DNA from 2 places in the Clostridium lamae genome. Region 2 is predicted to be linked to the other one. Evidence: a T-box and tRNA genes for the amino acid it is inferred to sense, from the RefSeq annotation. Region 2 holds a T-box; the other holds one or more tRNA genes.

Region 1 (16,926 bases), on a different contig from region 2:
TTGCTAAGACATTAGCTAGAAACTTATTTGATTCTGAAGAAAGTATTATAAGAATAGATATGTCAGAATATATGGAGAAACATTCAGTTTCTAGATTAGTTGGAGCGCCTCCAGGATATGTTGGATATGATGAAGGTGGTCAACTTACTGAAGCAGTAAGAAGAAATCCATATAGTGTAGTATTATTTGATGAGATTGAAAAAGCTCATGAAGATGTATTTAATATGTTCTTGCAAATCTTAGATGATGGTAGATTAACTGATAATAAAGGAAAAACAGTAGACTTTAAAAATACTATTATCATTATGACTTCTAACATTGGTAGCAGTTATCTTCTAGAAAATAAGAGTGAAGATACTGTAGATGAAAGTATTAGAAATCAAGTTATGAATGAAATGAAGTTAAGATTTAAACCTGAATTCTTAAATAGAGTAGATGATATAATTATGTTCAAACCATTAACTGAAAATGGAATTAAGAAGATAATAGATATTTTCTTAAGAGAGATGTCAGATAGATTAAAAGATAAAAATATAAATCTTAAAGTTACTGATGAAGCTGAAACAATTATGGCTAGAGAAGGATATGATCCAGTATATGGAGCAAGACCTTTAAAGAGATATATTCAAAATACCTTAGAAAATACTTTAGCTAGAAAAATTATAAAAGGTGAAATTGGATATGGTTCAAATGTTGTAGTTGATGGAGAAGAAGAGCAAATTGTAATTAAGAGTGAATAGGGAATAAGTAATAAGTAATAATTAATAGAGAAGAAGTAAGAGTATTAGTGGAAAGTTAATAGCTTAGGAATGAAAAAATGAAAGAATGAAAAAATTAAAGAATGAAGAAATAAAGAATAAAGGTCTAGCTGATGCTTGACCTTTATTCTTCGTATTGGGTTAATAATATTAATTAAAGGAATAAATTAATTTTTCTACTGACAAACACCTAGTGGATTATCATCTGGATCATAGAAAGTAAAGAATTTAGAATCTCCTTCTTCATCTATTGGATTTACCTTAACATTCTTTTCAAGTAAGAACTTGTGAGCCTCTTCTATATTATGAGGAATAAAATTATAATATTTTCCTACACCAAAATTATTATTTGGGAATTTCATTGGTTGATGATTTAAAGTTTTTACAAGACAGACTACTGTTTGAGATTGTTCTGAAATTTTTAATACAGCTGCTTCTTCTTCAATGTACAGCAGTTTAAAACCAAGTATTTCTTCATACCAATTTGCTGATAGTTTAGGGTCTTTTACTGGAATAAAAACTCCTTCCATTCCCATCAAAAGTGGGTTTGTCATTTCTTAACGCCTCCCTAAAAATATATAATTAGATTTCAAAATCAATACAGGCTCTATCTACTTTAATAGTAGCTAAAAATCTTGCGAATTCTAAGTGCTCTTCACATGTTTGATATTCATCTAATGTTTCTACACTTTCAAAATCAAAAATTAAAGCTACATCGTAATTAGAAGCTGGTGTATTTTCAACATTTCTAACTACGTTGAATTTTTTTATTGTAGATAAATCTCTTAGCTTTTCTATTTCTTTAAAGAAATCATTAATATTTTTTTCTTTGTTATCATCTTTTAATGTAAACATACATATGTGTCTTATCATTATATATCCTCCATAAATTTCTATTTATCTTTTAGGTTTATAATAACATAACTTTACAATTGGTAATAGTTAATATTTTCTTAGAGAAATTTTAATTTAAATAAAAAAAGCTGTTGACAAGATACGACAAATTGGTTATTATATTTCTCGTGGAAAAGATGCGTGTTTAGCTCAGCTGGATAGAGCAACGCCCTTCTAAGGCGTGGGCCAGGAGTTCGAATCTCTTAACACGCACCATCGTGGTTTACTAGCTCATTCGGTAGAGCACTTGACTTTTAATCAAGGTGTACCGGGTTCGATTCCCGGGTAAGCCACCACATTCTTTTGGAATTTTGAGAGAAATACTTTTAAAAAATAGTATTGACCAAATAACTATGATATTATATCATGGAATGGTAAGTAGTATGCGGAAGTGGCTCAATGGTAGAGCGTCACCTTGCCAAGGTGAATGTTGCGGGTTCGAGTCCCGTCTTTCGCTCCAATATATCCGTGCAAATGTGATTTGTACGGATTTTTTTTGTGTATAAAAATTTATAGAAGATTTTAAAAAATTATATATCAATGTATTAAAAAGGTTAAGTGAAATGAGGAAATTCTAGTGTTTTCAGTATTATTTATAATATGTGTATTATAGTTATAGTAGTAATTTATAAGATAAGAATGAACAATTAATATATGATTGAATGAAATTGAATTTAAGAAGATTAAATTTTGCAAAATAATTTAAAAGTTCTTACAATTTCATTTTTTTATGGTATAATAAGTTAAATTAATACATAAAAAGGAGATGAGGATATGCTAGTAGTATATGATAGCAGATTCGGCAATGGAAAAGCATTTGCCGAAAAATTAGGAATGCCAACCCAAAGTGTTAGTGAGGCATTAAATGAAGAATGTGTTCTTGTTACACGTAATGAAGGATTTGGTCAAATTACAAAGATCACAAGAGAATTTTTAGATAAAAATAAAGAGTTAGTTCGTGGAGTTGTTGTAAATGGTAGCATGGATAAACATGCTGAATCATATTGTTTTGCAGCTGACAAAATTGAAGCTGAATATGGAATTACTTGTCTTCGTAAAATTGATGGACAAGGAACAGATGAAGATGTAGAAGCAGTAAAAGCAGCTATTAATAATCTGTAAAAAGTATGAATTAACTTATTTTAAAAGTGAAAGCTAGATATAGGAATAACCTATATCTAGCTTTTTTGTTATTAGAAAAAGCTAGATAAGATGTAGAAAAATCATGGAGAAACAGTAAAAAATGTATAAATTATAGTCAACAATAATATAAATAATATTCAAAATATAATGTCAAATCGTTGACTACAATATATAATAGCGGTATAATTTAGTAAAAATGGTGGTATAATTCAATAAAGACAGTGATATAATTTAATGAAAATAATTGTCAATTGAGTTTTTAAAATTGAGATTAAATCACTATATAATCAGAATAATCTCTGTAAATCTGTTGGAAATGAACATATTATCTCCATATAACTACTAATAAAATTGCTGACATAAGAAATGGCGTTTAATATGATTTTTTTCCGCGCAGATAATTTGGCATTTTTTAATGATGCTTAATAATGAAGAGGTAATACAGTAGGTCAGGAGGGTATAATTTATGAATACAAGATGTGGTATGAAAAGAAAGAAAAATACTACAAGATGGCTAGCAGGCTTGCTTATAGTAGCTTTAACCATAAGTAGCATATTGTTACCTGGAAGTGGAGTTTCTGCAAAAGCAGAAAACCTAGATATACAAACTACTTCAGTAGAAAATCTAACTTCTGATACTGATGATAAAGAGGATCTGAATGGGAACACAGCTGACAATGCAAATTTGGATTCTAAGATTACTGATGATGAAAATATAAATAGTAAAACTTTAAATAATGAAAAACAGAAGACTAGAACAGTTGATAATAAAAATATAAATAGTAATATTACTGATAATAAAAGTTTAGATTTAAATACTATTAATAATAATCAGAATATTAGCACTATTACTGATGAAAATTTAGACAATAAAAAAAATAATTATAGTTCAAATTATAATGAAGAATCAACAGTAAATTCACCTATATCTACATTAAGTGAAGATGAAATTGAGGCTTATGCTAACGAATCTTACACAGCAGAAAACTTCTTTGAAGCATCAATGCCTAGTACCAATGGGCATTATGAGGCAAAAGGTATTTTTGTAGATTCTAATGGAAATGCTACTCTAGTGCTTAAAGTACAAAAAAATAGCACTATCAAAGAGATAAATTATGTGAAGATTAATAATACAAAGGTAGAGGTTACAGATGAATATTCCCCTATAGAAATAATTAGTGGTGAAAGTACTATCACAATTAATCTTCCAAGCGGTAATAAAAAAGAAGTTTACAGCAAAAATGGTTTCATATTAATTGATATAGGAAGCTTTAATGGTATTATTAATGAAAATGGAAAATTTACTTTGACTGTTAAAACAGGAGCTGGTGGCTGGGACATAGATGGTTTGGAAGTAAGCGTTAATATTAACTATAAAATAATAAAAAATGCCAATGTAACATCAGCAAAAATAGGAGATAAAATCACATATACCGTAACGGTTTTAAATGAAAGTGATATAACTCTTTATGATATTAAAGTTATAGATAATATTCCAAATGGAATAAAAATAGAAAGTGTAAGAATAGGAGATAGTATAGAAGCACCTAAGATTGAAAATAATATATTGATTTTAGAAGAAGGACTATCTTTATCTAAAGATAAATCAAAATCATATATAATTGTTGCTACTGTAGAAGGGGAAAATATCCCGGGAACAATTACTAATAAAGCTACTATGACAAGCAATTCATTTTATCCAAAATCAGATACAGCTGATGTAACAGTAACTAAGGATGTAATTATTAAGAAGGTAGTAGCAGGGAATATGGGTGATACTACAAAAGAATTTAACTTTAATGCTATTGTTAAGAAAAACAATAAGGAATATAAGAATGTTTCATTTAAATTAGGGCATAAGGGAATATTTGATGAGCTTATAGAAATTCCAGCTGATGCTATTATTATATTGTCAGAATTAGATGCAATTAAAAATGAAGGCGAAGATGATTATGATTATGATGTTACTGTCTCTATAAATGATGAAGAATTCACAATGGAAAATGGGGTATGCACTATTGAACTTGGGGAATATGATACGGGAATCGTTAATATTACTGTAACTAATACGAAAAATGTTGAAATCGATACTGGAGTTATATTAGATTCCTTACCTTATATAGCAATTTTAGTAGTTGTGATTATTGGTGGTGGAATATTCTTTATTAACAAGAGAAAGAAGGAAAATGACATTTAGGAGGCTTATAGATGGAAAAAGTAATAGATAAAACTTCTAATAATTCTACAATAACACCACTTAACTTCGAACAAGAAATTATTATTGAATGGATTAAAAAAGTACAGTTTAAAAAGAAATTCTTAGGTGGAGTAAGTGAAGAAGATGTATGGAAGAAGATTACAGAATTAAATAATATGTACACTATGGCTCTTGTTGCAGAAAGAGAAAGGTATGATGCTCTCCTTGAAGAACATGGTATTTTGCATAGAGAAAGTATTTTTTCTAATGAAATATATACCTCTGTGGAGGAAGCCTAGAAATGGTTAATGCAATCAATAAAGAGACAAACATAGACGAAGTTATTAAAAAAAGAAGAAATGATTTATATATAAAACTTGAATATAGAAGTTTAGTTACTAGAGTTATTTTATTGATAATTGTAGGTTATATATTATTTTCACAATTCTTTTTAATTACGCAAGTTACTGGAAATGGAATGTTTCCTGCAATAAAAGATGGTGACTTAATAATTGGGTTTAGAGTACAACAGAAATATTCAAAAAATGATGTTATAACTTACAAATACAATGACTCTACTTATCTTGGACGTATTGCAGCCTGTGAAAATGATGTAGTAACAATAGATGATAGTGGAAAGCTAATTGTAAATGGCACAATTCAAGATGGAGGAATTATGTATCCTACATATATTAAGGAAGAGACAAATTTAGAATACCCTTATAGGGTACCTAATGATTCTGTTTTCGTGTTAGGGGACTATCGTACTCAAACTGAAGATAGTCGTGATTTTGGATCAATATCTATAAATGATATTGAGAGTAAAATTATTACGATTCTACGAAGAAGGGGATTGTAAGTTAAAAAATTAAATTGTATGTTTCTCTCTCTCATTAAAATGGGAGTAACATAAATAATAAAATCAATTTTTGGGGAGGAAGAAGTTATGAGGAAAATTTTTACATTTATTTTATCATTAGTTATGGTATTAAGCATGAGTACCATTGTTTTTGCAGAAGGAGAAACTGGAACAATCACTAACGGTGGTGAAAAAACTATAACGTTTAATAAGATATATGATTTGGTTAATAGTGGAACTAGTAGTCCTTCTGAAACAATTACTTTTAAAATTAAAAACCATGGAATGACTGATACGACTGAAACTATAATGCCTAGCTTTGAGAAGGGTGAGTATTCATTTACTACTGTAGAAGGAGTAGTAACTAACGAATTCTCTATAGATTTACCTACTTATTATAAGGTTGGTAAATATACTTACGAGATAACTGAAGCTGTTGGAAATACTGCAGGTGTTGATTATAATGAAACATCATATTATTTAGTTGTTACTGTTAGTAAAGGAGATGAAGGTTTAATTAGAACTACAGCTCTACACCATGGAGACACAAATAACAAGGACAATAAGGTAGATGGTATTAATAATACTTATTCTGCTGGTAGCTTAGCAATTAGCAAAAAAGTTACTGGTAATATGGGTGAAACAGATCGTTATTTCGCAGTAAATGTTACTTTAAACGCTCCAACAAATAAGGACGTTAAGAGCACAATTTCAATTAGTCCGACCTCTTATAAAAATATTGCAGAAGACGGTACTATAGAAACTAATCCTACTAGCATTACTGTTGGAACTCCAACTACTTTCTATTTAAAAGATGGTGAAACAATTACTTTAGGTAATGTTCCTTATGGAGTTACTTATACAGTAGTTGAAGATGATTATACTGGTGATGACTACGACTATGATGCTGCTACTTATAATTGGTCTGATAACAATAAAAAAGTAGACTCAGCTCAAGATACAGTTACAATTACAAATAACAAGCAAAGAGATGTTGATACAGGAATCATAGTGGACAACCTACCTTATATTATAATCTTAGCTGGTGTTGTAGTTGGTATGGGAGTTTTCTTTACAAAGAAACGTACTGCTAATAATAACTAAGTTAGTAAATTAGTTTAATAATATAGGATTGAAGGGATTTTGGCCCTTCAATACCTAATTTTATTAATAAATCTTAAGGAGTGTGACACGTGAGGTTTTCGAAAATCTTTCTCAGGGTGTCAAATGCCCTTGTAACTTTAATAGTAATATCATTACTTTGCACTGCAGGTGCATATTCAGTCTATGCCCTTTGGGATAATCAACATATTTATGAAGAAGCAGAAAATGTACAAGATGATATGCTAGAATTCAAACCAGAGATGGATGATTCAGTTGATAGAATGGATTCATTTAAAAAGTTATTAGCAATAAATCCAGATGTTTGTGCATGGCTCACTATGGATAATACTAATATAGATTATCCGGTGGTGCATGGTGAAACTAATCTAACGTACATTAATACTGATGTTTATGGTGATTTTTCTTTAGCTGGAAGTATATACGAAGATTCTCGTTGTGATGCAGATTTTCATGATAAATATAATTTGTTATATGGCCACCATATGGCTAATCATAAAATGTTTGGAGATCTTGATCTTTACAAAGAAAAAGAATTTTTTAATAAAAATAAAACAGGAACTTTGATTCTGCCTGATAGAGGATATGACTTGAAAGTTTACGCTTACTTATTGGTAGGAGCCTCAGAAGATATGATATTTGAAACAGCGCAGAGAAATGAAGATATAAATAGTTTACATAATTATGTAGAGAAAAATGCGATTTATCTTCATAAAGATACCTTTGAAGAGGCTAAAAAGGCGAATACACAGATTCTGGCATTAACTACTTGCTCAAGTGAATTTACTGATGCAAGGACGATTATTCTGGCTGTGATGGAACCACATATGCCAGCAGAATAGGAGGGATATTGAGGATGAGGAAAAATATAAATAATATCACAATAACTTTGCTCATATTGATCATGTATCTTACGATGATAAATTCACCTGTGCTGGCAGATGAATTGCCAATAACAAAAATCAAGGCTTCAGTTTCTCTAGAAGGTACATTACCTAAGGAAGCAGAGGGATTTACAATTTCTCTAAAAGCTGATGATATTTATAATCCAATGCCTGATGGTTCTATAGATGGAATTTATAGTATCACTATATCAGGTGAAGAAGATACTAAGTCTTTTCCAGAAATGACTTTTTCAAGTGTAGGAATCTATAACTATAAAATATGGCAAGAAGAAGGTAATAATGTAGATTGCACTTATGATAATAATATATATAATCTTACAGTTTATGTAACTAACAAAGAAAATGGAGATGGTTTAGAGGCGGCTTCAATTCTTTATAAAAATAATGAAACTGAAAAACTAGACGAAGCAAATTTTCATAATGTATATAAAACAATTATACAGATAGAAGAAGAGGTTGACTCTATAACTGATATAATTGAAACTGAACCTGTTAAAACTGGAGATGAATCTAGTGTAATCTTTTGGGTTATTTTAAGCTCTATAGGAGCTATAGGAATATTATTTCTAGTAATATCTGCTCGTAAAAAAAGTGAGGAGAATACTTAAAGTGATGATAAATAAAAGGCAGTAGTTTTGAGAAAAATCTCATAACTACTGCTTTTTTATTATTTAGTTTTATTTAAGTTTTGATTCGTATTGTTCTACCATTCTCTTAACCATTTCTCCACCAACGCTACCGCATTGTTTTGAAGAAAGATCTCCATTGTAGTCTGTGAATGGAACACCCATTTCATTAGCTACTTCATTTTTAAATTTTGATAAACCTTGTTTTGCTTCTGGTACTAATTTTGTACTACTTGCCATAATAAATACCTCCTTAAAAGTTAATACAAAGCTTTTTAATAACTTTGTAATATTATATTGTGTAAAAATAATTTGAATAAACTATAAAGTTTATTACATTATAGGAATGATATTCTTTTTAAGTATAAAAATAGTACAAACTGTAAAAGGTTATCTGAAATAAATTCAAATAACCTTAAAAAATCAATTTATTAATATTTTTTAAAAACTCTTCTTTTGCATTTTAAAGATTGCAATTACTATTGGAGTTACTATCAAAGCAGATAGTACAGCTTCTGCAATTCCATTTGTACCAATTACAGCTAATAGTGCTGTAGAAACTGCTCTTACTGAATTTGAGGCAATTGTTCCTTTTTCCATAAGTATAGCAGCATAATCTTTAAAATAAATTAGATAAATAGTACCAAGAACACCAATTGTATTTACCAAAGAGCCAAAAATAGCAGCAACAGTAATAGACAATTTAACCTTTTTAAGTTTAGTTCTTATAAACTTATAAATGTAATAAGATATAACACCGATTAGAACTCTAGGAACAACAGAAACTAATGGATTATAAAAAAATGGTGACATTGGTGTTGGAGCTGTTATGTTTTGATAAATTGAGAATAAGCCAAAAATTAAGCCTATCGAACCACCTACAACTGGTCCTTCAATTATAGCTCCTATTATTACTGGTAAATGTAAAATTGTTAGTTTAAAAAGTGGTAAAGGTATGAATCCAAGACCTGTTAATCCTAAGAATAAACATATCCCAGATAGCATGGCTATTATTACCATCTTCCTAACATTTTCATGGGATTTCCCCATCCCTCTAGTATTTAACATTTTAACTCCTCCGTTCTTATTCCTTATAAAGGATATAATTCGGCAAAAAATAATTTTTGCAAAGTTCGGTTTCATAGAATACCGACTTATATAATTTTACCATATATGAATGAGGTGTAAAGTATAAAATTTTAAAAAAATATTGATTTTTTATTATAGCTGTTATAGTATTAATATAACAGGTATAATAAAAAGAGGTGTTAAAATGTTAGAAGTAATAAATTATTCAAAAGCATATAAAAATGGTAAAAAAGCTGTAAATAATATTTCTCTTAAAGTAAATGCAGGTGAAATATTTGCTTTTATTGGTCATAATGGGGCAGGTAAAACTACTACTATAAAATCTATAGTTGGAATTCTAGACTTTGAAGATGGAGATATATTAATTGATGGCGTATCTATTAAAGAAGATCCAATGAAGTGTAAAAGTAATATTGCCTATATACCAGATAATCCAGATATTTATGAATCATTAACTGGAATTCAATATTTAAATTTTATTGCAGATATTTTTAATGTATCAAAAAGTGATAGAGAATATTTAATTAAACACTATAGTGATAAGTTTGAAATGACAAGCTTTTTAGGTGATTTAATATCATCATATTCTCATGGAATGAAACAAAAATTAGTTATTATTTCTTCTTTACTTCATAAACCAAAGTTATTAATTTTAGATGAACCATTTGTTGGCTTAGATCCAAAGGCTTCACATTTATTAAAGGAAGAAATGAAGGCTTTATGCAAAGAAGGAGCAGCAATTTTCTTTTCAACACATGTTTTAGAGGTAGCAGAAAAGCTTTGTGATAAGGTAGCTATAATTAAGGATGGAGTTATAGTTTCTCAAGGAAAAATGGAAGATGTAAAAGGAAATAGTTCCTTAGAAGATATATTTATGGAGTTGATAGATAATGAGTAAGCTAGGAAGTCTTTTAAAAGTAAACTTAAGTACCTCTATCGGTATTAATAAACTTACTAAAGAAAAATCAAAGGTTGAAAAAAATAAAGCTATTTTTTTAGCAGGAACAATTGTATTTAGTGCTATTATATTTTTCGTTATGGCAATATTATACTTTGAGCTTTTAGCTAAAGGCTTACAACAAATAGGTATGTTAGATATTCTTTTAGTAACAGGTTTTATATTAAGCTCAGGAATGATATTTTTTACTTCAATATATAAAGCTCAAGGCACTTTATTTTCATTTAAAGATCATGATTTACTTATGAGCTTACCAATAAAGAAAAGTGATATATTAATATCAAAAATGACACAATTACTAGTCACTAATTATTTTTTTCAATTATTTGTTTTGATACCAGCAGCAATAATTTATTTTAGATATAGCAATATATCACCATTATTCTTTTTAAATTTAATATTAGTATATTTATCATTACCACTTATTCCAATAGTTTTTTCTTCAATAATTGCCTTTGGAATAAGCTATGTATCATCAAGATTTAAGCATAAAAATTTAATAATTACATTAGGAACTTTAGGCATTGTATTTTTAATTTTTATAGCATCTTTTAAAGCAAATGATCTTATAAGTTATTTTGTTGCTAATAGTGCATCTATTACAGAGGGAGTTTTAAAAATTTATCCTCCAGCAATTTTAGCTGTAAGAGGTCTAGCAAATAATAATATTATAGATACTTTATTATTTTTAGTACTATCAGTATTAGTTTTCGCATTATTTGTGGTTATATTTAATAATAGCTTTAAGAGTATAACTTCAAAGCTTCAAGAAAGCTATAAAAAAGCTAATTATAAAATAAAAGAAATGAAAAGTTCTACACAGCTAATGGCATTACTAAAAAAAGAAATAAAGAGATACTTTGCATCACCTATATATGTAATAAATACAATTATTGGACCAATATTATTACTTGGTATGTCAATAGCTACTTTATTTATGGGAGAAAGTGTACTTGCTAGCATCCTTGAAGTAGAACTTGTAAAAGAAATTATTCCTATATTTGTTATAGTGGTTGTATGTGGAACTTTAGTTTTATCTTGCACAACTAATTCATCTATATCATTAGAAGGAAGGAATTTATGGATATTAAAATGTAGTCCAATAAATCCAACAGTAATATTTAAAGCAAAGATAGCATTAAATTTGATTTTAGTTGTACCAGCTGTAGTAGTTTCAGATATAATTTTTGCAGTTTCATTAAAGCTATCATTAGCTCAAATAGCTTGGCTTATGATTATATCAATTATATTTTCTATAGTAGTACCAATAGTAGGAGTAATAGTCAACTTATATTTCCCTAAGTTTAATTGGGTTTCAGAAACAGCTGTAGTAAAACAAGGAGCAAGCGTAATTATACAAATGCTAATTTCTGCAGCTATAGTAGCAATCCCAGTTTTAATATTTATTTATGTAAAAATACAAAATATAAACCTATTTTTATTAGGCACAGTAATTTATGAGTTAATAGTACTAGGAGTTGTAACAGTAATTTTAAATACAACTGCTGTGAAACTATTCAACAAACTATAGTGGGCTGTAAACAGCCCAAATGAAAAATGAAAAATGTAGAATGAAGAATTATTGAAGTAATTTGTTCCAAATTACAAAAATTTATTTGTAGAAACTCCGTATGGAGTTTCATCATCAATTTTACATTTTACATTCTACATTTTACATTAAGAAGAGGGATGTTTTAATGATTTTAAGAATAGACTTTGATTCAGAAGCTCCTATATATACAGATAAAAAATTAATCACAGGGTAATATTTTTATAAATTCCTAAAAAATAAAAGAACTAGTTAAATAGCTACAAAATTAAAAATGCATAAATTATTTCATTTTTTCATGCTGATTTGCTTCAGCAAAGAAGCTTTTCATTTTTTCATTAAAAAACTCAGAATGAGTTTTCACATTAATTTTACATTTTACATTTTACATTTTACATTCAGAAGAGAGGTGTTTTAATGATTTTAAGAATAGACTTTGATTCAGAAGTTCCTATATATATACAGATAAAAAATCAGGTGATTGAGGGGATAGCTAAAGGAGATATTGAAAAAGATGAAGAGTTACCTTCCGTTAGAGCCTTAGCAGAAGATATTGGTGTCAACATGCATACAGTAAATAAAGCATATACTATTCTTAAAGAAGAAGGTTATATAAAAATAGATAGAAGAAAAGGGGCAATAGTATCTTTAAACTTAGATCAATCTAAGGAGAGATTTAAGGAGGAATTAAATGATAATCTATATTATTATATGGCCCAATGTTTTAATAGAAGTATAGATAAGGATGAAATTAAAAAGTATATAGATAAGGTTTTCCTAGACTTTCATAAAGGAGAAGGTGAAAAATAGTGGAGAAAGTATTTTTAGTAGGATCAACTATTTTTGTCAGTATATTTTTATTTATTTCTACATTTTGTGTAAATAAGTTTTCAAATAATGGAATAATATTCGGAGTTAGAGTTCCAAAGGAATATGAAAAAGATGAAGATATACTAAAGCTAGAAAAAGAGTATAAGAGAAATTACTTAATTTTTGTATTACCAATAATTTTCATAATCAATTTGCTTTGTGTTTTCATTTCAAAAATATCTATATTTTTATTATTAACATTTGCTTTAATTATTGTTACGAATATACCTATATTTATATATTGGAATAAAATGATGAAGTTAAAAGAAGACAAAGGATGGAAGAGCCTTGGGAAAAATGTAGTTCTTGTGGATACTTCAATTAGAAAGCCGAAGATAAGAGAAGATAATGTAGTAATAAAAACTAGAAATTTTATGTTATTATTAGTAATTCCTTTAGTTACATTTATTTTAACTCTTATAGCATATAAGGATGTTCCGAATACTTTTCCTATTCATTACAATGCAGAAGGAATTGCAGATAGTTTTGTAAATAAAGAAGGCTTTAAAGGTTTTTTCTATTTAGCTTTATTTCCAGTATTATATCAAGCTGGAATGATAATATTCTTAGCTATAATAAATAAGTTTGCTATAAATGGTAAAGTTGAAATTAATAGTGGAACATTAGAAGAAATTAAGAAGCAAAGAAAAGTATTTAAAAGAATAAATTCTATATTATTATTTATAATTACTATAGAAATTACATTGATGATGGCTTTTATACAAATCTGTACTATTTTTTCATGGAATGTAAAGGCTATAAATGTAGTTTTCTTACCTATTATATTAATAACTACAATAATTTTTTCTGTTATTAGTTATAAAATAGGACAAGGTGGGAAAAATATCAAAATTAATGTTGAAGATAAAGAAATATATAGGGATGATGATAAAAATTGGATATTTGGCAATTTTTATTATAATAAAAAAGATCCAAGTATATTTATAGAGAAAAGAGTGGGAATTGGTTGGGATGTTAATTTAGGAAATCCAATAGGATTAATAATAATGGTCCTTCCTTTTATTTTAATAATAGTATTAGTTATATATTTAGTATTAATAGGAGTATAAATTATAGGAGGTGTTCTCTTGAATAATATAGAATCTATTATAGTATTTAATATTACAATTATATCTCTAGGAATATTATCATATTATATAAATAGCTTTTCTAATAGTGGAATATACTTTGGAATTCGTATTCCTAAAATATTTAAAGATAAAAAAGAACTTAAAGATTTAGAGAGAGAATATAAAAGAGTTGTTTTATTAGCATTTTCAATATTAGTAGTTGTACTAAATATAGTTTTATTTATATTTATAAGCAGCAGTGAAGAGGTTATAGCTTTAATTATAGGAGTTACTACAATTATATCTGTTGTTCTTTATAGTATAATTTATTTTATATACAATATAAGACTAAAAAAATTAAAAGAAAAAAATAATTGGAATTACGAAGGGAATAATGTTGTAATTGTAGATACGACTTTAAGAAAGCCAAAGAAGGATGAGAAATATAAGGCTTTAAATGATTGGATATTCTTAATACCTATGATTTTACCTATAATTCTTTTAGTATTAACTTATATAAGAAGAGAAGATTTAATTAATTATGAAACCTTTGAGATATATAAATTTCCTATTATAGGTATAATAATGTGTTTGTTTATATATTTATTAGCAAAAATAAGTTTAAGAGCAAGAGTTGATTTAAATAGCACTAATATTGAAAGTACAATAAAATATAAGAAAAAAATTAAAAGATTAATTTCTTTATTTTTATTAGCTAGTGAGGTTGGGGTTATTATACTTTATTCAATAATTCAGTTGGGTATTATTTATAACTTCTATTCATCTAGACTTATTCTATATATAAATATATTAGTGACTATAATTATGATTATTTTTATATTAGTATTTATAAAAATAGGGATGAAAGAAAGAGATGCAGAAGAAAAGATAGATGAAGAAGAGGCTTATAAAGATGATGATAGTAAATGGATATTAGGAATGTTTTATTATAATAAAAATGATCCAGCTTTTATGATTGAAAAAAGAGTTGGGCTTGGATATACAATAAATTTTGCAAATAAAAAATCATTAGCATTATCTATATTTATTATTTTGTTTATTACTTTAATGTCATCAATTTAATATTTTTATAATTTATAAGGGGGATAATAAAATGGTCAGTAACTTATCAATATTTTTTATGAGTATTAGTTTAATTATATGTTTAGCTTTCCCTATTGGTGGAATTATCTACTTAAAGGTTAAATATAAGGTTAGTTTAAAAACTTTCTTTATAGGAATGTTGGCTTTTTTTATTGCAGTTCAAATTTTAGAAGCACCTATTCATAATTACATTTTGAATATTAATAAGGGTACAGCAGAATTCTTATTAGGTAATCCAGTAGCATATATGCTTTATGGTGGATTAATGGCAGGTATTTTTGAAGAAACAGCTAGGTTAATATCATTTAAATATTTAATAAAAGATAGAAATGATATAACAGCTATAACCTATGGAGTTGGTCATGGTGGAATAGAAGCTATACTGATTGGTGGAATAAGTAGTTTAAATGCTATTGTTTACTCAATATTTATTAACAATGGAACTTTTCAGTCAGTAATGGAAGGAGCTTTAGCTTCAGAAGAAGTGATAAGCGCAACCTACAATCAATTTGTGAATAGTAGTTCATTCTTTTGGTTAATGGCAGGGGTTGAAAGAATCACAGCAATGTTAATTCATATTTCGTTGTCTATTATAGTTTTTTATGCAGTAAAAGAAAGAAAATATATTTACTATTTTATAGCTATAATATGTCATGCAGTGATAAACTTCCCAGCAGCACTATATCAATTAGGAGTTATAACTAATATTTATATAATAGAATTAGTAATTTTCCTACTTGCAATTGGATTAGCATTTATAGCTTTTAAAAAATTAATAAAAAAAGTCGATGAAATTGATGAAATTGTATAGAAAAACCTTTATAATAATGTTAATATAATAATTACGATGAGGGGTTTATGTAAAAAGATTAAAATTAAAATATAATTGTTGATATAATTACAACTAATAAAATGTATCTATTTTAGAAACTCCGTTAGGAGTTTCTTCTTTAATTTTACATTTTACATTCTTCATTTTACATTGTTAAAATAAGGGGGCTATATATGAAAAATATAATTATAAGAAAGGCTAGGCCTGGAGATGAAGAAAAAGTCTTAGAGCTTGTTAAAGACGTTTTAAGTGATTATGGATTAGAGTTAAATCCTGAAGTAGAGGATTTAGATATTACCAATATAAAAAAATACTATATGGATAATAATGGGGATTTTGAAGTTATAGAATTTAAAGGTAATATAATTGGTAGTTATGGAGTTTATAAGATTGATGTAGATACATGCGAACTAAGAAAAATGTATCTAAATAAAAATTTTCAAAGTCTAGGACTTGGAAATATAATGATGGAAAACTCACTTAAACTTGCAAAAGCTCTAGGGTATAAAAGAGTTACTCTGCAAACAAATTCTGTTTTATATAAGGCTCTAAAACTTTATGAAAAATATGGGTTTGAAGAGCTAAAAGAAAAAGTGTGCGAAAGGTGTAATTTAGCAATGTTTAGAGATATTGGTTAAAACGCTGAATATTTATTGCTAAAGAGAGGGATATTTATGAAATATTATGGGACAAGTATAGAAAATTTAAAGATTAGAGAAACATCTGATGAAGATTGCAGTCTTATATTATCTTTTATAAAGGAAATAGCGGAGTATGAAAATCTATCAGATCAAGTAGTTGCTACTGAAGAGATTTTAAAAGAATCTATTTTTAGAAATAACAGAGCTGAAGTAGTAATTGTAGAATTAGATGGAAAAGCTATAGGATATGCTTTATATTTTTATAACTTCTCAACTTTTAATGGGAGAAGTGGGTTATACTTAGAAGAT
Region 2 (16,926 bases):
TAGCTATTTCCTTAGCCTTAAGTACAGCTTCCTCTAATGTATTTACTTTTATTATAGGAACATTTATCCCCTTTTCTTCTCTTAGCTTATCAAAAGCTTCTTTTATCAAATCCTTTGTAGCTCCTAATAAAATCAACTCTTTTATATATGGATATCCATCTTCAGCTAAAGGTTCAAAAGGTATATGTTTATCATATCCTCCAGCAATTAATATTACTTTTCTATCAAAGGCAAATAAACCTGCTAAAGTTCTAGTTGGACTAGATGCGATTGAATCATTATAGTACTTAACCCCATTAAGCTCTCTCACTAGTTCACATCTATGCTCTACTCCAACAAAAGTTTTTGCTACTTTTCTCATTGTACCTATAGATACTTCTTCCTTAGTAGCTAAAAATGCTGCTAAATAATTTTCTACATTATGAATTCCCTTGATTAAAACATCATCTTTACTACATACCGCTTCTCCATCAAGGTACAATATATTATCTTTAAAGTAAGCTCCTTTTTCCAGACTTCTTTTTGAGCTAAATTCTCTTACTTCCCCTTTAGCTTCTTGTATAAAGCTATGAGTTATTTCATTTTCTCTATTTAATATTAAAATTCCCGCTTTATCTTGATATAAGAATATATTTTTCTTTGCATTTATATACTCTTCCATATCCCTATGCATATCTAAATGATTTGGAGCTAGATTTGTTACAACAGCTACATCTATATGAGTATCCATAGTCATAAGTTGAAAACTAGACAATTCTAATACTACCTTATCTTCTGATGTTATTTCTTCAATATTAGAGAATAATGGAGTTCCTATATTTCCACCAACCCAAGTCTTGTATCCAGCTTCAATAAGTAATTTTGATACAATAGTTGTCGTAGTTGTTTTTCCATCACTACCTGTTATTCCAAATATCTTACCTTTGCAGTACCTCACAAATTCCTCCATCTCTGAAGTAATATATGCGCCCTCTTCTTTTACTCTAACTAAAGCTTCGCAATCTATTCTCATAGAAGGAGTTTTAAAGACAACCTCAAATCCGGTAAGTCTATCTAAATATCCATCTCCTAGTTCTAACTTCACTGATAGATTATGAAATTCATCAGCTATATTTCCTAACTCTTCTCTACTTTTCTTATCAAAAGCTGTTACTTTCGCCCCAAGCTTGACTAAAAATCTAATAAGAGGTATATTGCTAACACCTATTCCTACAACGGCTACCTTCTTCCCCCTTATATATTCTTTAAATTCTTCAAATGGCTTTTTCATACTCTTCCTCCAACCATATCTATATAAAAATATTATATTTCTATATTATGAATTTGCTAATATTTAAATACTCTCATACATAGCTACTATATATTTATTAAGTCTGTCCTAATCTTCTATAATTATAACACCTTAACTTACTAAATACAAAAAGGAGCTGTTTTAGACAGCCCCTTTTTATAATTAAAACTCTAAGCTCTTTTCAATATAAGCTTCTAATTCAGATATCTTAATTCTTTCTTGTTGCATAGTATCTCTATTTCTAATAGTTACTGCTTCATCTTCTAAAGTATCAAAGTCTATAGTTATACAGAAAGGAGTTCCTATTTCATCTTGTCTTCTATATCTCTTACCAATACTTCCTGTCTCATCGTATTCTAAGTTAAATTTCTTACTTAAATCTCCATAAACCTCTAAAGCTTTTTCTGAAAGTTTCTTTGAAAGTGGTAAGATTGCCGCTTTGTATGGTGCTAATGCTGGATGTAAGTGCATAACCGTTCTAACATCTCCACCTTCTAACTCTTCTTCATCATATGCGTCAACTAAGAACGCTAAAGCAACTCTATCAGCACCTAAAGATGGCTCAATTACATAAGGAACATATTTTTCATTTGTAGTTGGATCTAGATAGCTCATATCTTGACCTGAATGTTCTTGGTGCTTATTAAGGTCATAATCTGTTCTATCAGCTATTCCCCATAATTCACCCCATCCAAACGGGAATAAATATTCTATATCTGATGTAGCATTAGAATAGAATGATAACTCTTCTTCGCCATGATCTCTCATTCTTAAGTTCGCTTCATCAACTCCTAAATTTAATAAGAAATTAAAGCAATAATCCTTCCAGTATTTAAACCATTCTAAATCTGTTCCTGGCTTACAGAAGAATTCTAGTTCCATTTGTTCAAACTCTCTGGTTCTAAAAGTAAAGTTTCCTGGAGTTATTTCATTTCTGAAAGACTTTCCAATTTGAGCAATACCAAAAGGTACTTTCTTTCTTGAAGTTCTTTGAACAGATTTAAAGTTAACAAATATACCTTGTGCAGTTTCTGGTCTTAAATATATTGTGCTAGCTGAATCTTCTGTAATACCTTGGAAAGTTTTGAACATTAAATTGAACTTTCTTATATCAGTATAATTTAATTTTCCACACTTAGGACATACAATTTTATTATTTTCTATATATTCTTTTAACTGCTCATTAGTCCATCCATCTGCACTCGCAACTTCTGCTCCATTTTCAGTCATATAATCTTCAACTAATTTATCAGCTCTAAATCTAGCCTTACATTCTTTACAATCCATTAAAGGATCTGAGAAGCCTCCAACGTGTCCTGACGCTACCCAAACTTCTGGATTCATTAATATAGCACAATCTACTCCTACATTATAAGGACTTTCTTGAACGAATTTTTTCCACCAAGCTTTTTTTACATTGTTTTTAAATTCTACTCCTAGAGGACCATAATCCCAAGAATTCGCTAATCCTCCATAGATTTCAGAGCCAGGAAATACAAATCCTCTACTTTTACAAAGAGCAACGATCTTTTCCATAGTTTTTTCTACTGCCATTTTAATACCTCCAATTTTTTCATAAATAAAAAAGGCCTTAAACCTAAAGGGACGAAATTTATATTCCGCGGTTCCACCCTTCTTGGCTCTAGCCCAACTTTCAACATATTAATACTCAAAAGCGCCTTTCAACTTATGCTTATAACGATTTTCACCATCCACCGTCTCTCTTAAATAAACTTTAAGCTTACTCCTCTTTCTCTCTGTATTTATTAAATTATATATCCATTTTACCAAAAGGCTTTTATATGTCAAGAAAAAAGAGAAGATAGATATCATATTCCTCGTTTTGCCTCAAACTCCGAGCCACCGCCATATGGTATATATCTCCTTCTACACTGAAAGAAAGAAATATAAAAATCATTTATAATTTCCTGAATAAAAAAAGAGTTTTATAACAATAGATACTTTATCTACTCTTATAAAACTCTTTTATAAAATGGCTCCGTGGAGAGGATTCGAACCTCCAACCTATCGGTTAACAGCCGAGTGCTCCACCATTGAGCTACCACGGAATATTTTATAAATAATTTTAAAATTAAAATGGCTCCGTGGAGAGGATTCGAACCTCCAACCTATCGGTTAACAGCCGAGTGCTCCACCATTGAGCTACCACGGAATATTTTATAAATAATTTTAAAATTAAAATGGCTCCGTGGAGAGGATTCGAACCTCCAACCTATCGGTTAACAGCCGAGTGCTCCACCATTGAGCTACCACGGAATACTATAAATAATTTTAAAATTAAAATGGCTCCGCGAAGAGGATTCGAACCTCCAACCTATCGGTTAACAGCCGAGTGCTCCACCGTTGAGCTATCGCGGATTATTTGCTACATTTGTTATTATATCAAGTTTTATTAATATTGCAAGTGTTTTTTATTAAAAATTTTCTTATTAATTTTTAATTCACTATATTTTTTTAGGAAATCTCCTATTTTACTAGCCTAAAGAAATATTATAATATTTTATATTACTATGAAAGATATTATATATTTAATAATGAAAATATATAAAAAAGGAGCTGTTTAAAACAGCTCCTAAATTATACTCTATTTAACTGGTTTCATAGTTGGGAACATGATAATATCTCTTATAGATGCTGAATCAGTTAAGAACATTATAAGTCTATCAATACCGATACCTAAACCACCTGTTGGAGGCATACCAGTTTCTAATGCGCTCATAAATTCTTCATCTATCATATAAGCTTCATCATCACCAAGTTCTCTTTCTTTTTCTTGTTGATTAAATCTTTCTCTTTGAACTATTGGATCATTTAATTCTGAATATGCATTACATATTTCTCTGCCGAATACAAAACCTTCAAATCTCTCAGTAAACATATCATTTCCTCTCTTTTTCTTTGTAAGAGGTGATATTTCCACTGGGTAATCACAGATAAATGTTGGTTGAATCATATGTTGTTCACAATATTCTTCATATAAAGAGTTTAAAACTTCACCTTTTGTAACGTGAGATAAATTCTTTTTAAATTCTAAATGCTTTTCTTTAGCAATAGCTTGAGCTTCTTCATTAGTTGCTATTGTATTAAAATCAATTCCTGTATGTTCTTTTACTGCATCTACCATTGTTATTCTTCTCCAAGGTGGTGCGAAATCTATTTCAGTACCTTGATACATAACTTTAGTACTTCCATTTACTTTTTCACATACATAAGCAACCATATTTTCAGTAATTTCCATCATATCATTATAATCAGCAAAAGCTTGATATAATTCTATCATAGTAAATTCAGGATTATGTCTTACTGACATTCCTTCATTTCTAAAAGTTCTTCCCATATCATAAACTTTTTCTAGACCTGCAACTATAGCTCTCTTTAAGTATAACTCTGGAGCTATTCTTAGGTACATATCTATATCTAAAGTATTATGGTGAGTTATAAAAGGTCTAGCTGAAGCTCCACCTGCTATTGGTGAAAGCATAGGTGTTTCTACTTCTATGAATCCTTTATTATCTAAAAACTCTCTAATTCCTTTTAGTATAGCAGCTCTTTTTATAAAGTTTTGCTTAACTTCTGGATTAGATATCATATCTACTTCTCTTTGTCTATATCTTAAATCTGGGTCCTTTAAACCATGCCATTTTTCTGGTAATGGTTTTAATGACTTACAAATCAATTCAAAGCTCTTAACTTTTACAGAAACTTCTCCTGTTTTAGTTTTAAAAACTTCACCTGTTGCTGATACCCAATCTCCAAGATCATAAGTTTTATATGATTTTAAAGCTTCTTCTCCAACTTCATCTATTTTTATAAATAGTTGAATCTTTCCATCTCTATCATGGATATCTGAGAATACAACTTTACCTTGACCTCTTTTAGACATGATTCTTCCAGCTACAGTTACAATACTACCTTCTAAAGTGTCATAGTTTGACTTAACTTCTTCTGATATATGAGTTCTTTCAACTTTGTACACATCAAAAGGATCTTTTCCTTCCTTTTGTAACTCTAATAACTTTTCTCTTCTTAAAGCCTCTTGTTCATTAAACTGAGATTCTAATTCTTGTATATTCATTTCCTCAGTTGACATTGATATCCCTCCGTTACTCTCTTCTTATTCCTAAAATCTCGAACTTGTTTGTTCCTCCTGGTACTAAAACCTCTACTAATTCTCCAACCTTTTTACCTAATAGTGCTGCTCCAACTGGTGACTCATTTGATATTTTAAAATTCATTGGATCTGCTTCAGCTGAACCAACTAATGAATATTCAACTTCTTCATCAAATTCGTAATCTTTAACCTTTACTATAGTTCCAACGGCTACTTTATCTGTAGGAATTTCCGATTCATCAACAACTACAGCATTTTTAAGCATGTTTTCTAATTGTATAATTCTTCCCTCAGTGAATGCTTGTTCATTTTTAGCTTCATCATACTCTGAGTTCTCGCTTAAATCTCCATAACCTAATGCCACTTTTATTTTTTCTGTTATTTCTTTTCTTTTTACAGTCTTTAAAAATTCTAATTCGTCCTCTAATTTTCTTACACCTTCGTATGTCATTACGAATTTTTTAGTCTCACTCATGATTTTCTCCCCTTCAATCTCTACTTTATTCAAAAAACTAACAATAAATTTTATATTGTCAAAATCATTTAAAACATTATAAATCAGCTAATATTATATGTCAACCAATCTATAATATAAGTCTTATACTAGTAAGAATATTATTTTATTAGTCAACAGATATATATTATTCTTGTTTTTAATATATTTATTCATAAAAGCTTTTTATATTCAAATTAATAATATTTATTTATTTTAAAATTTTACTAATTCATCTCTATAATTATTTAATACTTCAATTACAGCAGCACTCTCTTCTAATGAATTTATTATTGTTCTTATTTCATTACTTTTTGGCATTCCTTTTAAATACCAAGAAGCATGTTTTCTCATTTCTCTTACTGCTTTTCTTTCGCCATCATATTTAATTGCTAACTCATAATGTCTTAAGCACATATTAATCTTATCTGAATAAGTTATTACTTCTTGTTCTAATCCATTTAATTTATTTTCAATTTGTTTAAATATCCAAGGATTACCCATACTGCCTCTTGCGACCATTATTCCATCACAATTAGTCTTATTCTTAAGCTCTAAGGCATCTTCTGGAGTAAAAACATCTCCATTTCCTATAACAGGTACAGATACAGCTTCTTTTACCTTTCCTATTATATCCCAATCCGCCTTACCTTCATACATTTGTTCTTTAGTTCTTCCATGTATCGCTAAAGCATCAACTCCAGCATCTTCAATAATCTTTGCAAATTCAACAGCATTTATGCTTCCTTCATCAAAACCCTTTCTAAACTTAACTGTAACTGGCTTTGTAGAAACCTTCTTTATTTCTCTTACAATATTGGCTGCTAATTCTGGATGCTTTAAAAGAGCTGATCCTTCTCCATTTTTAGTTATCTTATTTACGGGGCACCCCATATTTATATCAATTAAACAAATATCCTGTCTTTCGTTGAAATTTCTTTGTACAACTTCAGCCATTATTTTAGGATTATTCCCAAATATCTGAATTGCTACAGGAGCTTCTTCATCTGCTATTCTAAGAAGTGATTTAGTATTTTCATTTCCATAATATAGAGCCTTAGCGCTTACCATCTCAGTATAAACTAAGCCACATCCCATTTCTTTACATAACCCTCTAAATGATATATCTGTTACTCCTGCCATAGGTGCTAGAAAAACATTATTACTAAATTCTAGATTACCAATTTTCATATTATACTACTCCTTATTTTTTTCGTATATTATTCTTAATCCCTCTAATGTTAAACTAGAATCAACCTTATCTATAACATTTGTTTCTTTAGCAATCAAATTTGCTAATCCACCTGTTGCTACAACAAAAGGTTCATCTGAACCAAGATCCTTCATTTCATTTTTCATTTTTGTAACTATATATTCTACTTGACCTATATAACCATATATTATCCCAGCTTGCATACTAGTTATAGTATTCTTACATATAATATTTTTTGGTGTCTCAAGTTCTACTCTTGGAAGCTTAGCCGCTCTATCAAATAAAGCATCTGAAGCTATTTTTATACCTGGAGTTATACATCCACCTAAATAATTTGCATCCTTAGTTAATGAACAAAATGTAGTCGCTGTACCAAAATCTATTATTATTAGATCTCTTTTATATTTATCATGTGCAGCAACAGCATTAACGATTCTATCTGCTCCTACCTCTTTAGGGTTATCATATTTTATATTAATTCCAGTCTTAACTCCTGGACCCACTATTATAGGATTTATTTCAAAGCTCTTTCTTATCATATTCTCTAAAGAATGCATTATATTAGGGACAACTGAAGATATTATTATTCCTTCTACTTCCTTAGAGTTTAATCCACTTTGTTGAAAAAGTTGCATAACTTGAATAGAATACTCATCCGATGTTTTCTTTGAATCTGTCGAAATTCTCCAACTTGCAATATTATTTGAACCTTTATATAATCCCAAAACTATATTAGTATTGCCAACGTCAACTACTAGTATCATACAAGCACCACCTTAATACAATTAAAAGCAGCTTTAAAAGCTGCCTTATTAAAAAAATATAACCTCAACAATTTTAACAATTTAATTTTAACAATTATAGTCTATTTGTCAAGTGTTGTAAATTCTATATATTAAAATAATCCTACTATTTCACCATTATCTAGTATATCCATCTTATTAGCGGCTGGTACTTTAGGAAGGCCTGGCATAGTCATAATATCACCATTTAACACAACAATAAAACCTGCTCCATTAGAAACTCTAACTTCTTTAACAGTTATCTCAAAATTTTCTGGTCTTCCTTTTAAATTTGGATTATCTGATAAAGAATATTGTGTTTTTGCCATACAAATAGGTAATTTATCTAATCCAAACCTTTCAATTTCCTCAATTTGTTTTTTAGCATTGGCTGTAAATGCTACCCCATTAGCACCATATATTTCTTTAGCTATGGTGTTTATTTTATCTTCAATACTAGACTCTACTTCATAAATTGGATTGAAATTAGATCTCTCATTTTCAAGTATATTACAAACAGCCTCGCCTAATTCAATTCCACCTTCTCCACCTTTCGCCCACACATCAGATAAAGCGACTTTAACATCTAATTTATCACAATATTCCTTAATAAAATTAACTTCTTCTTCACTATCAGTTACAAATTTATTTATAGCAACTACTACTGGAACATTGTATTTCTTAATATTTTCAATTTGCTTTTCTAAATTACCTATACCTTTAGCCAAAGCTTCTACGTTCGGAGTGCTTAACATATCTTTTGAAACTCCACCATGATTTTTTAATGCTCTTACTGTTGCTACTATAACAACACAGTTAGGCTCTAATTCTCCATATCTACATTTTATATCCAAGAATTTTTCTGCGCCTAAATCAGCTCCAAACCCTGCTTCAGTTACTACTATATCGCCTAACTTTAAAGCCATTTTAGTCGCTATTATGGAGTTGCAACCATGTGCTATATTTGCAAATGGACCCCCATGAATTATTGCAGGAGTATTTTCTAATGTTTGGACTAAATTTGGCTTTATAGCATCCTTCATTAATAGAGCCATTGCACCTTGAATATCTAATTGTCTTGCATATACTGGATTACCATCTAAATCATATGCAATTAATATATTACCCATTCTCTCCTTAAGATCTGATAAACTATTTGATAAACAAAGTATTGCCATAATTTCTGAAGCTACAGTAATCATGAAGCCATCTTCCCTCAAGAAGCCATTTAATTTTCCTCCGAGTCCAACAACTATATTTCTTAACGCCCTATCATTCATATCTATTACTCTTTTGAATACTATTCTTCTTGAATCGATTCTTAAAGCATTTCCTTGATGTATATGATTATCTATCGCCGCTGCTAATAAATTATTAGCACTAGTTATAGCATGCATGTCTCCTGTAAAATGTAGATTTATATCTTCCATAGGAACTACTTGAGCATATCCACCTCCAGCTGCACCTCCTTTTATTCCGAATACAGGTCCTAGAGATGGTTCTCTTAATGCAATAACAGCATTTTTCCCCATTCTACAAAGTGCTTGCCCTAATCCAACTGTAACTGTAGATTTCCCCTCACCTGCAGGAGTTGGATTTATAGCTGTTACTAATACTAACTTGCCATCTTTCTCTGATTTCTTTTTATCAAATATATCTAATGATAACTTACATTTATATTTCCCATATTGTTCAATGTCATCTTCATTTAAGCCTAATTTTGCAGCAATTTTATTTATATGTTCCATTTTAGCTTCTTGAGCTATTTGTATATCACTTTTCATATCAAAACACCCCTAACTTTTACTATTATTTTATTAATTATTATTATTTACATAAATTATATCATTCAATCTTTAATAACAAAATACATTTTCGAACATTGCATAAATTCTTATAATTATAATTCGCTTTATTTGTTTTATACTTTATATTTTTAATAAAAATAAAAGGGATAGCAATAATACTATCCCTTAATATACTTTAATTTTCATTAAATATTCTTATGAACTCTTCACCATCAATTTTTTCTTTTTCTAGTAAAACAGCTGCTACTGCATGAAGTTTGTTAATATTTTCGCTTAACAACGTTTCAGCTCTATTATAAGCTTCATCTACAAATCTCTTTACTTCCTTATCTATTTCAGAACCGACTTCTTCACTAAAGTTTCTTCCATGGCCTAGATTTTTTCCTAAGAACACTTCATTATTGTCTGAACTATATGAAATTGTTCCAAGCTTTTCACTCATACCATATTCCATTACCATAGCTCTAGCAATAGCACTTACTCTATCTATATCATTCTTAGCTCCTGTAGAAATATCTGAAAGAATAAGTTTTTCAGCCAATCTTCCACCTAATAATCCAACCATATCATCCTTTAATTTTGCTTTTGAAGTATATGATCTATCTTCATTTGGTAAATGCATAGTGTACCCACCAGCCATACCTCTTGGTATTATACTTATTTCGTGAACAGGATCTGCATGTTCCAGAAGATTCATAACTACAGCATGCCCTGCTTCATGATAAGCTGTAAGCTTCTTATCATGCTCACTCATTACTCTACTCTTCTTTTCAGGTCCAGCAATTACTCTAGTAATAGCTTCTTCAAATTCTAACATTCCTATTAATTTTTCACTTCTTCTAACTGCTAATAAGGCTGCTTCATTAGCTAAGTTTTCTATATCAGCTCCACTAAATCCTGGAGTTCTCTTAGCTAATACTTTTAAGTCTACATCTTCTGCTAAAGGCTTCTTCTTAGTATGAACCTTTAATATTTCTTCTCTTCCCTTAACATCTGGAGCTCCAACAACTATTTGTCTATCGAATCTACCAGGTCTTAACAAAGCTGGGTCAAGAATATCTGGTCTGTTTGTTGCAGCAATCATTATGATTCCTTCATTTGCACCAAAACCATCCATTTCAACTAATAATTGATTTAAAGTTTGCTCTCTTTCATCGTGTCCACCACCAAGACCTGCACCTCTTTGTCTACCAACTGCATCTATTTCATCTATAAACACTAGTGATGGTGCACTCTTTTTAGCTTGTTCAAATAAATCTCTAACTCTTGATGCTCCTACCCCAACGAACATTTCAACGAAATCAGAACCTGATATACTATAGAACGGCACCCCTGCTTCTCCTGCTATAGCTTTTGCAAGTAATGTTTTACCTGTCCCTGGAGGTCCAACTAATAATACCCCTTTAGGTATTCTAGCTCCCATTTGAGTATATTTAGATGGTTGCTTCAAGAAATCTACTATCTCTTCTAACTCTTGTTTTTCTTCATCTGCTCCAGCAACATCGTCAAAGGTTACTCTTTTAGCATCAGGTGGCATTATTTTAGCTCTACTTTTTCCAAAGTTCATAACGCCTCTTCCACTGCCTCCACCTTGGGATTGCTGAGTCATCATAAAGAAGAATACAAACACTAGCACTAAAATCATCAGTGTCGGAATTATGCTTATCCAAAGACTACTATTTGATGGTTGCTTAAAATCTACCTTCACATCATCCTTTGGGCTTTGAGACATTAACATTTGCACCATTTCTTCTGGAGCATATGTATTGAATTGTTTGTTGTCTCTTGTTGTACCTGATATAAGCATTTTATCAGGTTGAACCACAATGCTTTCTATTTCATTTCCTACCCATTTTTGTTGAAAATCACTGTATGATATCTCATCTGCCATTTTTCCACTATTCCATAAAAACGTTGCAGAAAAGAATAATATCAAAATTACAAATATCCATACTGTTGCACTTGAATATTTTTTCATTCAAGGCCCCCCTTTCATCTAGTTTTTTATTTTATTGCACTATTACACTATATTTAATATTATTTTCTATATACTTCTTCTTTTAATACTCCCACATATGGTAAATTTCTATATTTTTCAGCATAATCTAATCCATAACCTACTAAGAATTCATCTGGTACTTCAAAACCACAATATTTTACATTTATATCTACCATTCTTCTAGATGGCTTAGTTAGTAATGTAACTATTTCTATACTACTTGCCTTTCTAGCATTTAAGTATTTTAATAAGTAATCTAAAGTTACTCCACTATCTATTATATCTTCTACTATTATTATGTGTTTTCCTTCAATACCATAATCTAAATCTTTTAAGATTCTAACTATCCCTGATGTCTCAGTAGATCTTCCATAACTAGATACAGCCATAAAGTCTATTTCACAAGGTATGTTAATATTTTTAATAAGATCAGAAGCAAATATAACTGACCCTTTTAAAATACCTACTATTAGCAATTCTTTACCTTCATAATCATTACTAATAGCTTTTCCTATTTCCTTTATTCTTTGTAAAATTTGTTCCTCAGTAAGTAATACCTCTTTTATGTCTTTTATCATATTTTATTCCTTTCTAGCAAATGTTATTTTTATAATACTTTTAGTTTCCTTAGTAATTTTAAAACTTTCGGAAACCTTATATCCTACTAACCAAGCTATTTCATTATCAAAACATAAAACAGGAATCTCATCTCTTTTCTCAATAGGTATCTTTAGATCTATAAAGATATCTTTAACTTTTTTAGTTCCCTTCATTCCAAGAGGAATCATCTTATCCCCATTTATCCTTTTTCTAATTATTAGCCTTTCTTTTATCTTATCATAATCAAAAAATTTTATTAATACATTATTAGAAAATTCTATATTTTTTTTATTACTTATTATAGCAAAATTTATACTATAATTCCCAAACTCAATAGAATTACTATCTAATTCATTTATATTTAATATAACTTCTTTTAATTCTTTATTTTTATTTTCTCTAATTTTAAAATATATATCTCCATATATATTTTCAGCTATTACTCCATATGGAAGATTTATTTTTTTATTAGTAGAATTATTCGCTAAGGATATTACTTCATAAATATGTTTCATTTCAAAATTTGTATACTTACCTGTAAATTCTATAAAAGCTCTCTTTATAAGTCTAGTTAGAATTGCTCTTTCAATTGAAAAGGCTGATTTCGATATAATTAATTTATTTCCATTATTTGTGCAATACTTTTTATAATAATTATTACATTCTTTTTCTATAAAGTCATTATCTATTTGTAATAAATTTGCCATTCTATTAATTGTTTCTATTATATCTTCATTAAAATTATTCTTCATATACGGAAGAATATCTAACCTTACCTTATTTCTACTATAAATATTTTCAAAATTACTTTTATCTATTCTAGGAGCTAAATTATTTATTTTACAATAATGCTCTATCTCTCCTCTAGACAGGCAAAGAATAGGCCTTATTATTCCACCTTCTCTTTTACTTCTAATTCCACAAAGTCCTTCTATCGCAGTCCCTCTCATCATGTTCATAATTACAGTTTCAGCTTGATCGTTTGCATTGTGAGCAACTGCAATCTTATTGTACCCATTTTCCTTAATTATTAACTGAAAAAATTTATATCTTTCCTCTCTTCCTGCTAACTCATGAGATATTCCCTTCTGTTTAGATACTTCATTTATATCTATCCTTGTAGAAAAAAATTTTACATTTAGATTTTTGCATATGTTTCGTGCATATTCCTCATCTTTAAAAGCTTCTTCACCTCTAAGCATATGATTTACATGTGCTGCTGCAATCTCGATATTAAAGTCTTCTCTAAGTTCATAAAGGACATTTAACAAACAAACTGAATCAGGACCACCAGACAAAGCTACCAAAATCCTATCACCAATTTGTATTAAATTATTTTCAATTATAAAAGCCTTTACTTTGTTTATCACAACAATACTCCTTAGTAAATTTATTTTAATATATAATATAATAACCTTAACATACTTATCTGTAAATATTAATTCTTAACTAATTTTTACAATATTGTAACATAAAGATGTAATAAATAATCTCTATAATAATATTATTGTCTCCGTATAAGTTATTTTAATATCTCCTCAAACATTAATTACTTAAAGTCAAATATAAAAGGCACTAATGTGCCTTTATTAAATAAATTTTAAATTGTTATTTAATATACCGAATATATCTTAGAAACTAATACAGTCATATCATCTCTAACTTTTCCATCACTTAAAACCATGGCTTTTTCAAGTATATCTCTAGATAAAGCAGATGGATTAGTTTCTGCGTATTCTAAGTATTCTTCAAGCCAAGCGTAACTTCCTATATTATTTTTATCTATATCTAAAACTCCATCGCTAATTGAAACTATAATATCGCCGTGCTTCAATTTGAACTTTGTAGATGTTACATCTACAGAGTCTAAAATCCCAAAAGGAAGACTATTCGATTTAATAACCTTTATATCTGATCCTCTTTTTATAAAACTTACTACTCCGCCAATCTTTATAAATTCAGCTTCACCGGTATATAAATCTATTATATTTAAATCCATAGTCGTAAATTTCTCATCTTCATTGAACTTCATAGCCATTATTGAGTTAACAGTATCAATAGCTGTCTTCTCACTAAATCCATTTTCAATGAATTTTTCAATTAATCCTACAGCTAGGCTACTTTCCATTCCTGCTTCTGGTCCAGATCCCATACCATCACTTATTATACTTATATAAGTACCATCATTATTTTGTGAAAAACTATAGCTATCGCCAATATAAGATTCTCCATCCTTAGCCTTAATGGCAGCATAGGAAGTCATATGATACTTAGGTGTTTCTTCTATTATTACAGAACATTCACCAGTGTTTGGATTTATCCTAACCCCCTCTTTTGATAATGATACTGGAACTTTAACTAATGTGTTAATTATAGGTAATATCATTTTGTTACAATATCTCTCATCTCCAGGATTATTAGTTACAACTTTAATTTTCATCCTTCCATGCCTGTCTAAGTAAGAAAAGACATCCTTATAATCAATTTTCTTCTTATTAAATGCTTTTCTCAATATCTTATCAATCTCAGTACAAACAGATATATCTTTCTCAAAATCTCTTATCATATTTTCCATAGTATTAGATATATTATTAATATGACTTGCTATTATATTCCTACCCTCACTAAGTCTAGTCTTTAATGCCTCATTTACAGTATAACTATTTACTATTTCTTGAGCACTTTTCATTAAACTTCCTGTTTTAACACACTTCTTTTCTAATGATTTAGGCATATATATATTATTATTTTCGCAACTACTTATTAATTCTGTAAATCCTTCAAAAGTTGAATGTAAATTTCTATCCCAGCACCTTTGTTTTAATTCACAATTATAACAAACTCTATCAGCCAAATTCTCTACCATAGCAGTGCCTTTATTATTTAAAGATAAAATATCATTTTCACCTAGATTTACTATAGATGATGATAGTGTTGATAATATCGATTTCATAGAGTTTAATCTATCTATAAATTCATCCTTTATCCCGCTTAAATGAATATCATTAATAGCTTCGACTTTCTTCTCCTGATTAAATTCTTTACTAATTGTCTCAATAATCGCCTTAGGAATAGAAAGTAATATTACAGATGATAACAGAACCTCTATACCACCATAAATATTAAATACACTTGAGTACATCCAGATTATAAAGTAAACAACAATATAAGACAATATAGCAAATAATCTACCTGTTTCTTTAAAAATACCAATTATTAATCCACATAAGCTATATAGTGTTATCGAACTTATAATATCGCCATTAGTTATCCCTATTATTAATCCCATTGAAACACCTATAGCAGATCCTATTCCCGATCCACCTACATATGCAAAAATAGCAATTGTAGATAATGCTAATATATTTCTAATTTGTACATTAAACACATCTAGACTTCCTACTCCTGCAATCAACAAACAAACTAATATTCCTATACTTATTATTTCTTCTGTTGAGAATAAATAATTGCTCTCTAGTTCATCCATACAGTTTAAAGCATAACTTACCATATATTTTACTGGTATTATACTTAAAATCTTTAACAAAGAAAAAACTATGTTAACTTGAATCGGTTTACTATTAACAACTATATTATATATAATAAAAACTGAAAAAATTATGAAAAAGGTAACGTAATCCCTTTTCTTTATCTCTAATTTATTACAAATCTCCATATATACAATAATTGATACAGCTGCTATAGAATAACTTATAGCACCTTCTAACGTAGATGATATAGATAAATATCCTACTACAGTACCAATCAGGGCTAATAACATATCTGTACTATTCTCTTTCTTTATTCCTATAAGATATGCAAGCCCAAATGGTGCTATTCCCATATCTATAGTTGCTGATAGTAGAACTCTACTTAGTAAAAATCCCATCACTAGATATATAATCAACCTAATCGGTGTCCCTTGAACTTTTAACTCTCTTTTTTTATGATTATCTACTCTCTTATAAGTCGATACATCAACACCATATTGCATCCTCTCTCCTCAATACTTCCATAAAATGTAATTCAAAGTATATCACCTTTTAAAAAAAATATGTGTCGCTTGATGTATCATTATTTATTTTTCGTAGTACAATAATATGTAAAATTCCTTATTCAATACATATTTTCATACTTAAATTTCTAAATACTATTTTTTTATTTTATTTATCTCTTTATTTTTAATATAATTTTGTCATTTTTAAAAGAAAAAAATAGAGAGAAAAATAGAATATCCATTTTATCTCATGCTTAAGGAAAGAAATTTATAAAAATTTATTCACTAGCTAATATTTGTATAAATTATTATAAAACAAAAAAGCACTTAAGTTAAACTTAAGTGCTTTGGTGCTGAAGACCGGAATCGAACCGGTACGGTATCGCTACCGCAGGATTTTAAGTCCTGTGCGTCTGCCTGTTCCGCCACTTCAGCGTATATGGTAGCGGAAATAGGACTTGAACCTACGACACCTCGGGTATGAACCGAGTGCTCTAGCCAGCTGAGCTATTCCGCCATATCTTTGGTTGCGGGGATAGGACTTGAACCTACGACCTTCGGGTTATGAGCCCGACGAGCTGCCAACTGCTCCACCCCGCGATAATTAAGTT

The links. A T-box is a leader RNA that pairs with one kind of tRNA and senses whether it is charged. The one in region 2 lies ahead of QK892_RS05445 (glycine--tRNA ligase), so its partner is inferred to be a tRNA-Gly.
Region 1: it has a tRNA-Gly gene. The T-box ahead of QK892_RS05445 (glycine--tRNA ligase) is inferred to sense a tRNA for this amino acid. The anticodon was not compared.

Annotation. Positions count from the first base shown of each region.
Region 1 covers NZ_JASCQJ010000004.1:8,370-25,295, reverse strand. Annotated here, with positions in the region: gene clpB (ATP-dependent chaperone ClpB) at 1-740, shown strand, start outside; gene QK892_RS03245 (VOC family protein) at 935-1,312, opposite strand; gene QK892_RS03240 (Dabb family protein) at 1,341-1,631, opposite strand; tRNA gene QK892_RS03235 (tRNA-Arg) at 1,792-1,868, shown strand; tRNA gene QK892_RS03230 (tRNA-Lys) at 1,873-1,948, shown strand; tRNA gene QK892_RS03225 (tRNA-Gly) at 2,038-2,112, shown strand; gene QK892_RS03220 (class Ib ribonucleoside-diphosphate reductase assembly flavoprotein NrdI) at 2,427-2,774, shown strand; gene QK892_RS03215 (hypothetical protein) at 3,262-4,992, shown strand; gene QK892_RS03210 (hypothetical protein) at 5,004-5,291, shown strand; gene lepB (signal peptidase I) at 5,294-5,851, shown strand; gene QK892_RS03200 (DUF7601 domain-containing protein) at 5,939-6,955, shown strand; gene srtB (class B sortase) at 7,045-7,815, shown strand; gene QK892_RS03190 (Spy0128 family protein) at 7,830-8,486, shown strand; gene QK892_RS03185 (alpha/beta-type small acid-soluble spore protein) at 8,556-8,744, opposite strand; gene QK892_RS03180 (ECF transporter S component) at 8,946-9,572, opposite strand; gene QK892_RS03175 (ABC transporter ATP-binding protein) at 9,778-10,491, shown strand; gene QK892_RS03170 (ABC transporter permease) at 10,484-12,082, shown strand; gene QK892_RS03165 (GntR family transcriptional regulator) at 12,518-12,910, shown strand; gene QK892_RS03160 (DUF1648 domain-containing protein) at 12,910-14,040, shown strand; gene QK892_RS03155 (DUF5808 domain-containing protein) at 14,059-15,123, shown strand; gene QK892_RS03150 (YhfC family intramembrane metalloprotease) at 15,155-15,955, shown strand; gene QK892_RS03145 (GNAT family N-acetyltransferase) at 16,150-16,614, shown strand; gene QK892_RS03140 (GNAT family N-acetyltransferase) at 16,651-16,926, shown strand, end outside.
Region 2 covers NZ_JASCQJ010000006.1:130,879-147,804, reverse strand. Annotated here, with positions in the region: gene murD (UDP-N-acetylmuramoyl-L-alanine--D-glutamate ligase) at 1-1,270, opposite strand, end outside; gene QK892_RS05445 (glycine--tRNA ligase) at 1,454-2,845, opposite strand; T-box leader at 2,890-3,058, opposite strand; tRNA gene QK892_RS05440 (tRNA-Asn) at 3,286-3,360, opposite strand; tRNA gene QK892_RS05435 (tRNA-Asn) at 3,390-3,464, opposite strand; tRNA gene QK892_RS05430 (tRNA-Asn) at 3,494-3,568, opposite strand; tRNA gene QK892_RS05425 (tRNA-Asn) at 3,596-3,670, opposite strand; gene lysS (lysine--tRNA ligase) at 3,897-5,402, opposite strand; gene greA (transcription elongation factor GreA) at 5,416-5,898, opposite strand; gene dusB (tRNA dihydrouridine synthase DusB) at 6,133-7,107, opposite strand; gene QK892_RS05405 (type III pantothenate kinase) at 7,114-7,893, opposite strand; gene QK892_RS05400 (formate--tetrahydrofolate ligase) at 8,025-9,695, opposite strand; gene ftsH (ATP-dependent zinc metalloprotease FtsH) at 9,895-11,697, opposite strand; gene hpt (hypoxanthine phosphoribosyltransferase) at 11,757-12,296, opposite strand; gene tilS (tRNA lysidine(34) synthetase TilS) at 12,300-13,688, opposite strand; gene spoIIE (stage II sporulation protein E) at 13,931-16,312, opposite strand; tRNA gene QK892_RS05375 (tRNA-Leu) at 16,664-16,750, opposite strand; tRNA gene QK892_RS05370 (tRNA-Met) at 16,756-16,832, opposite strand; tRNA gene QK892_RS05365 (tRNA-Met) at 16,840-16,915, opposite strand.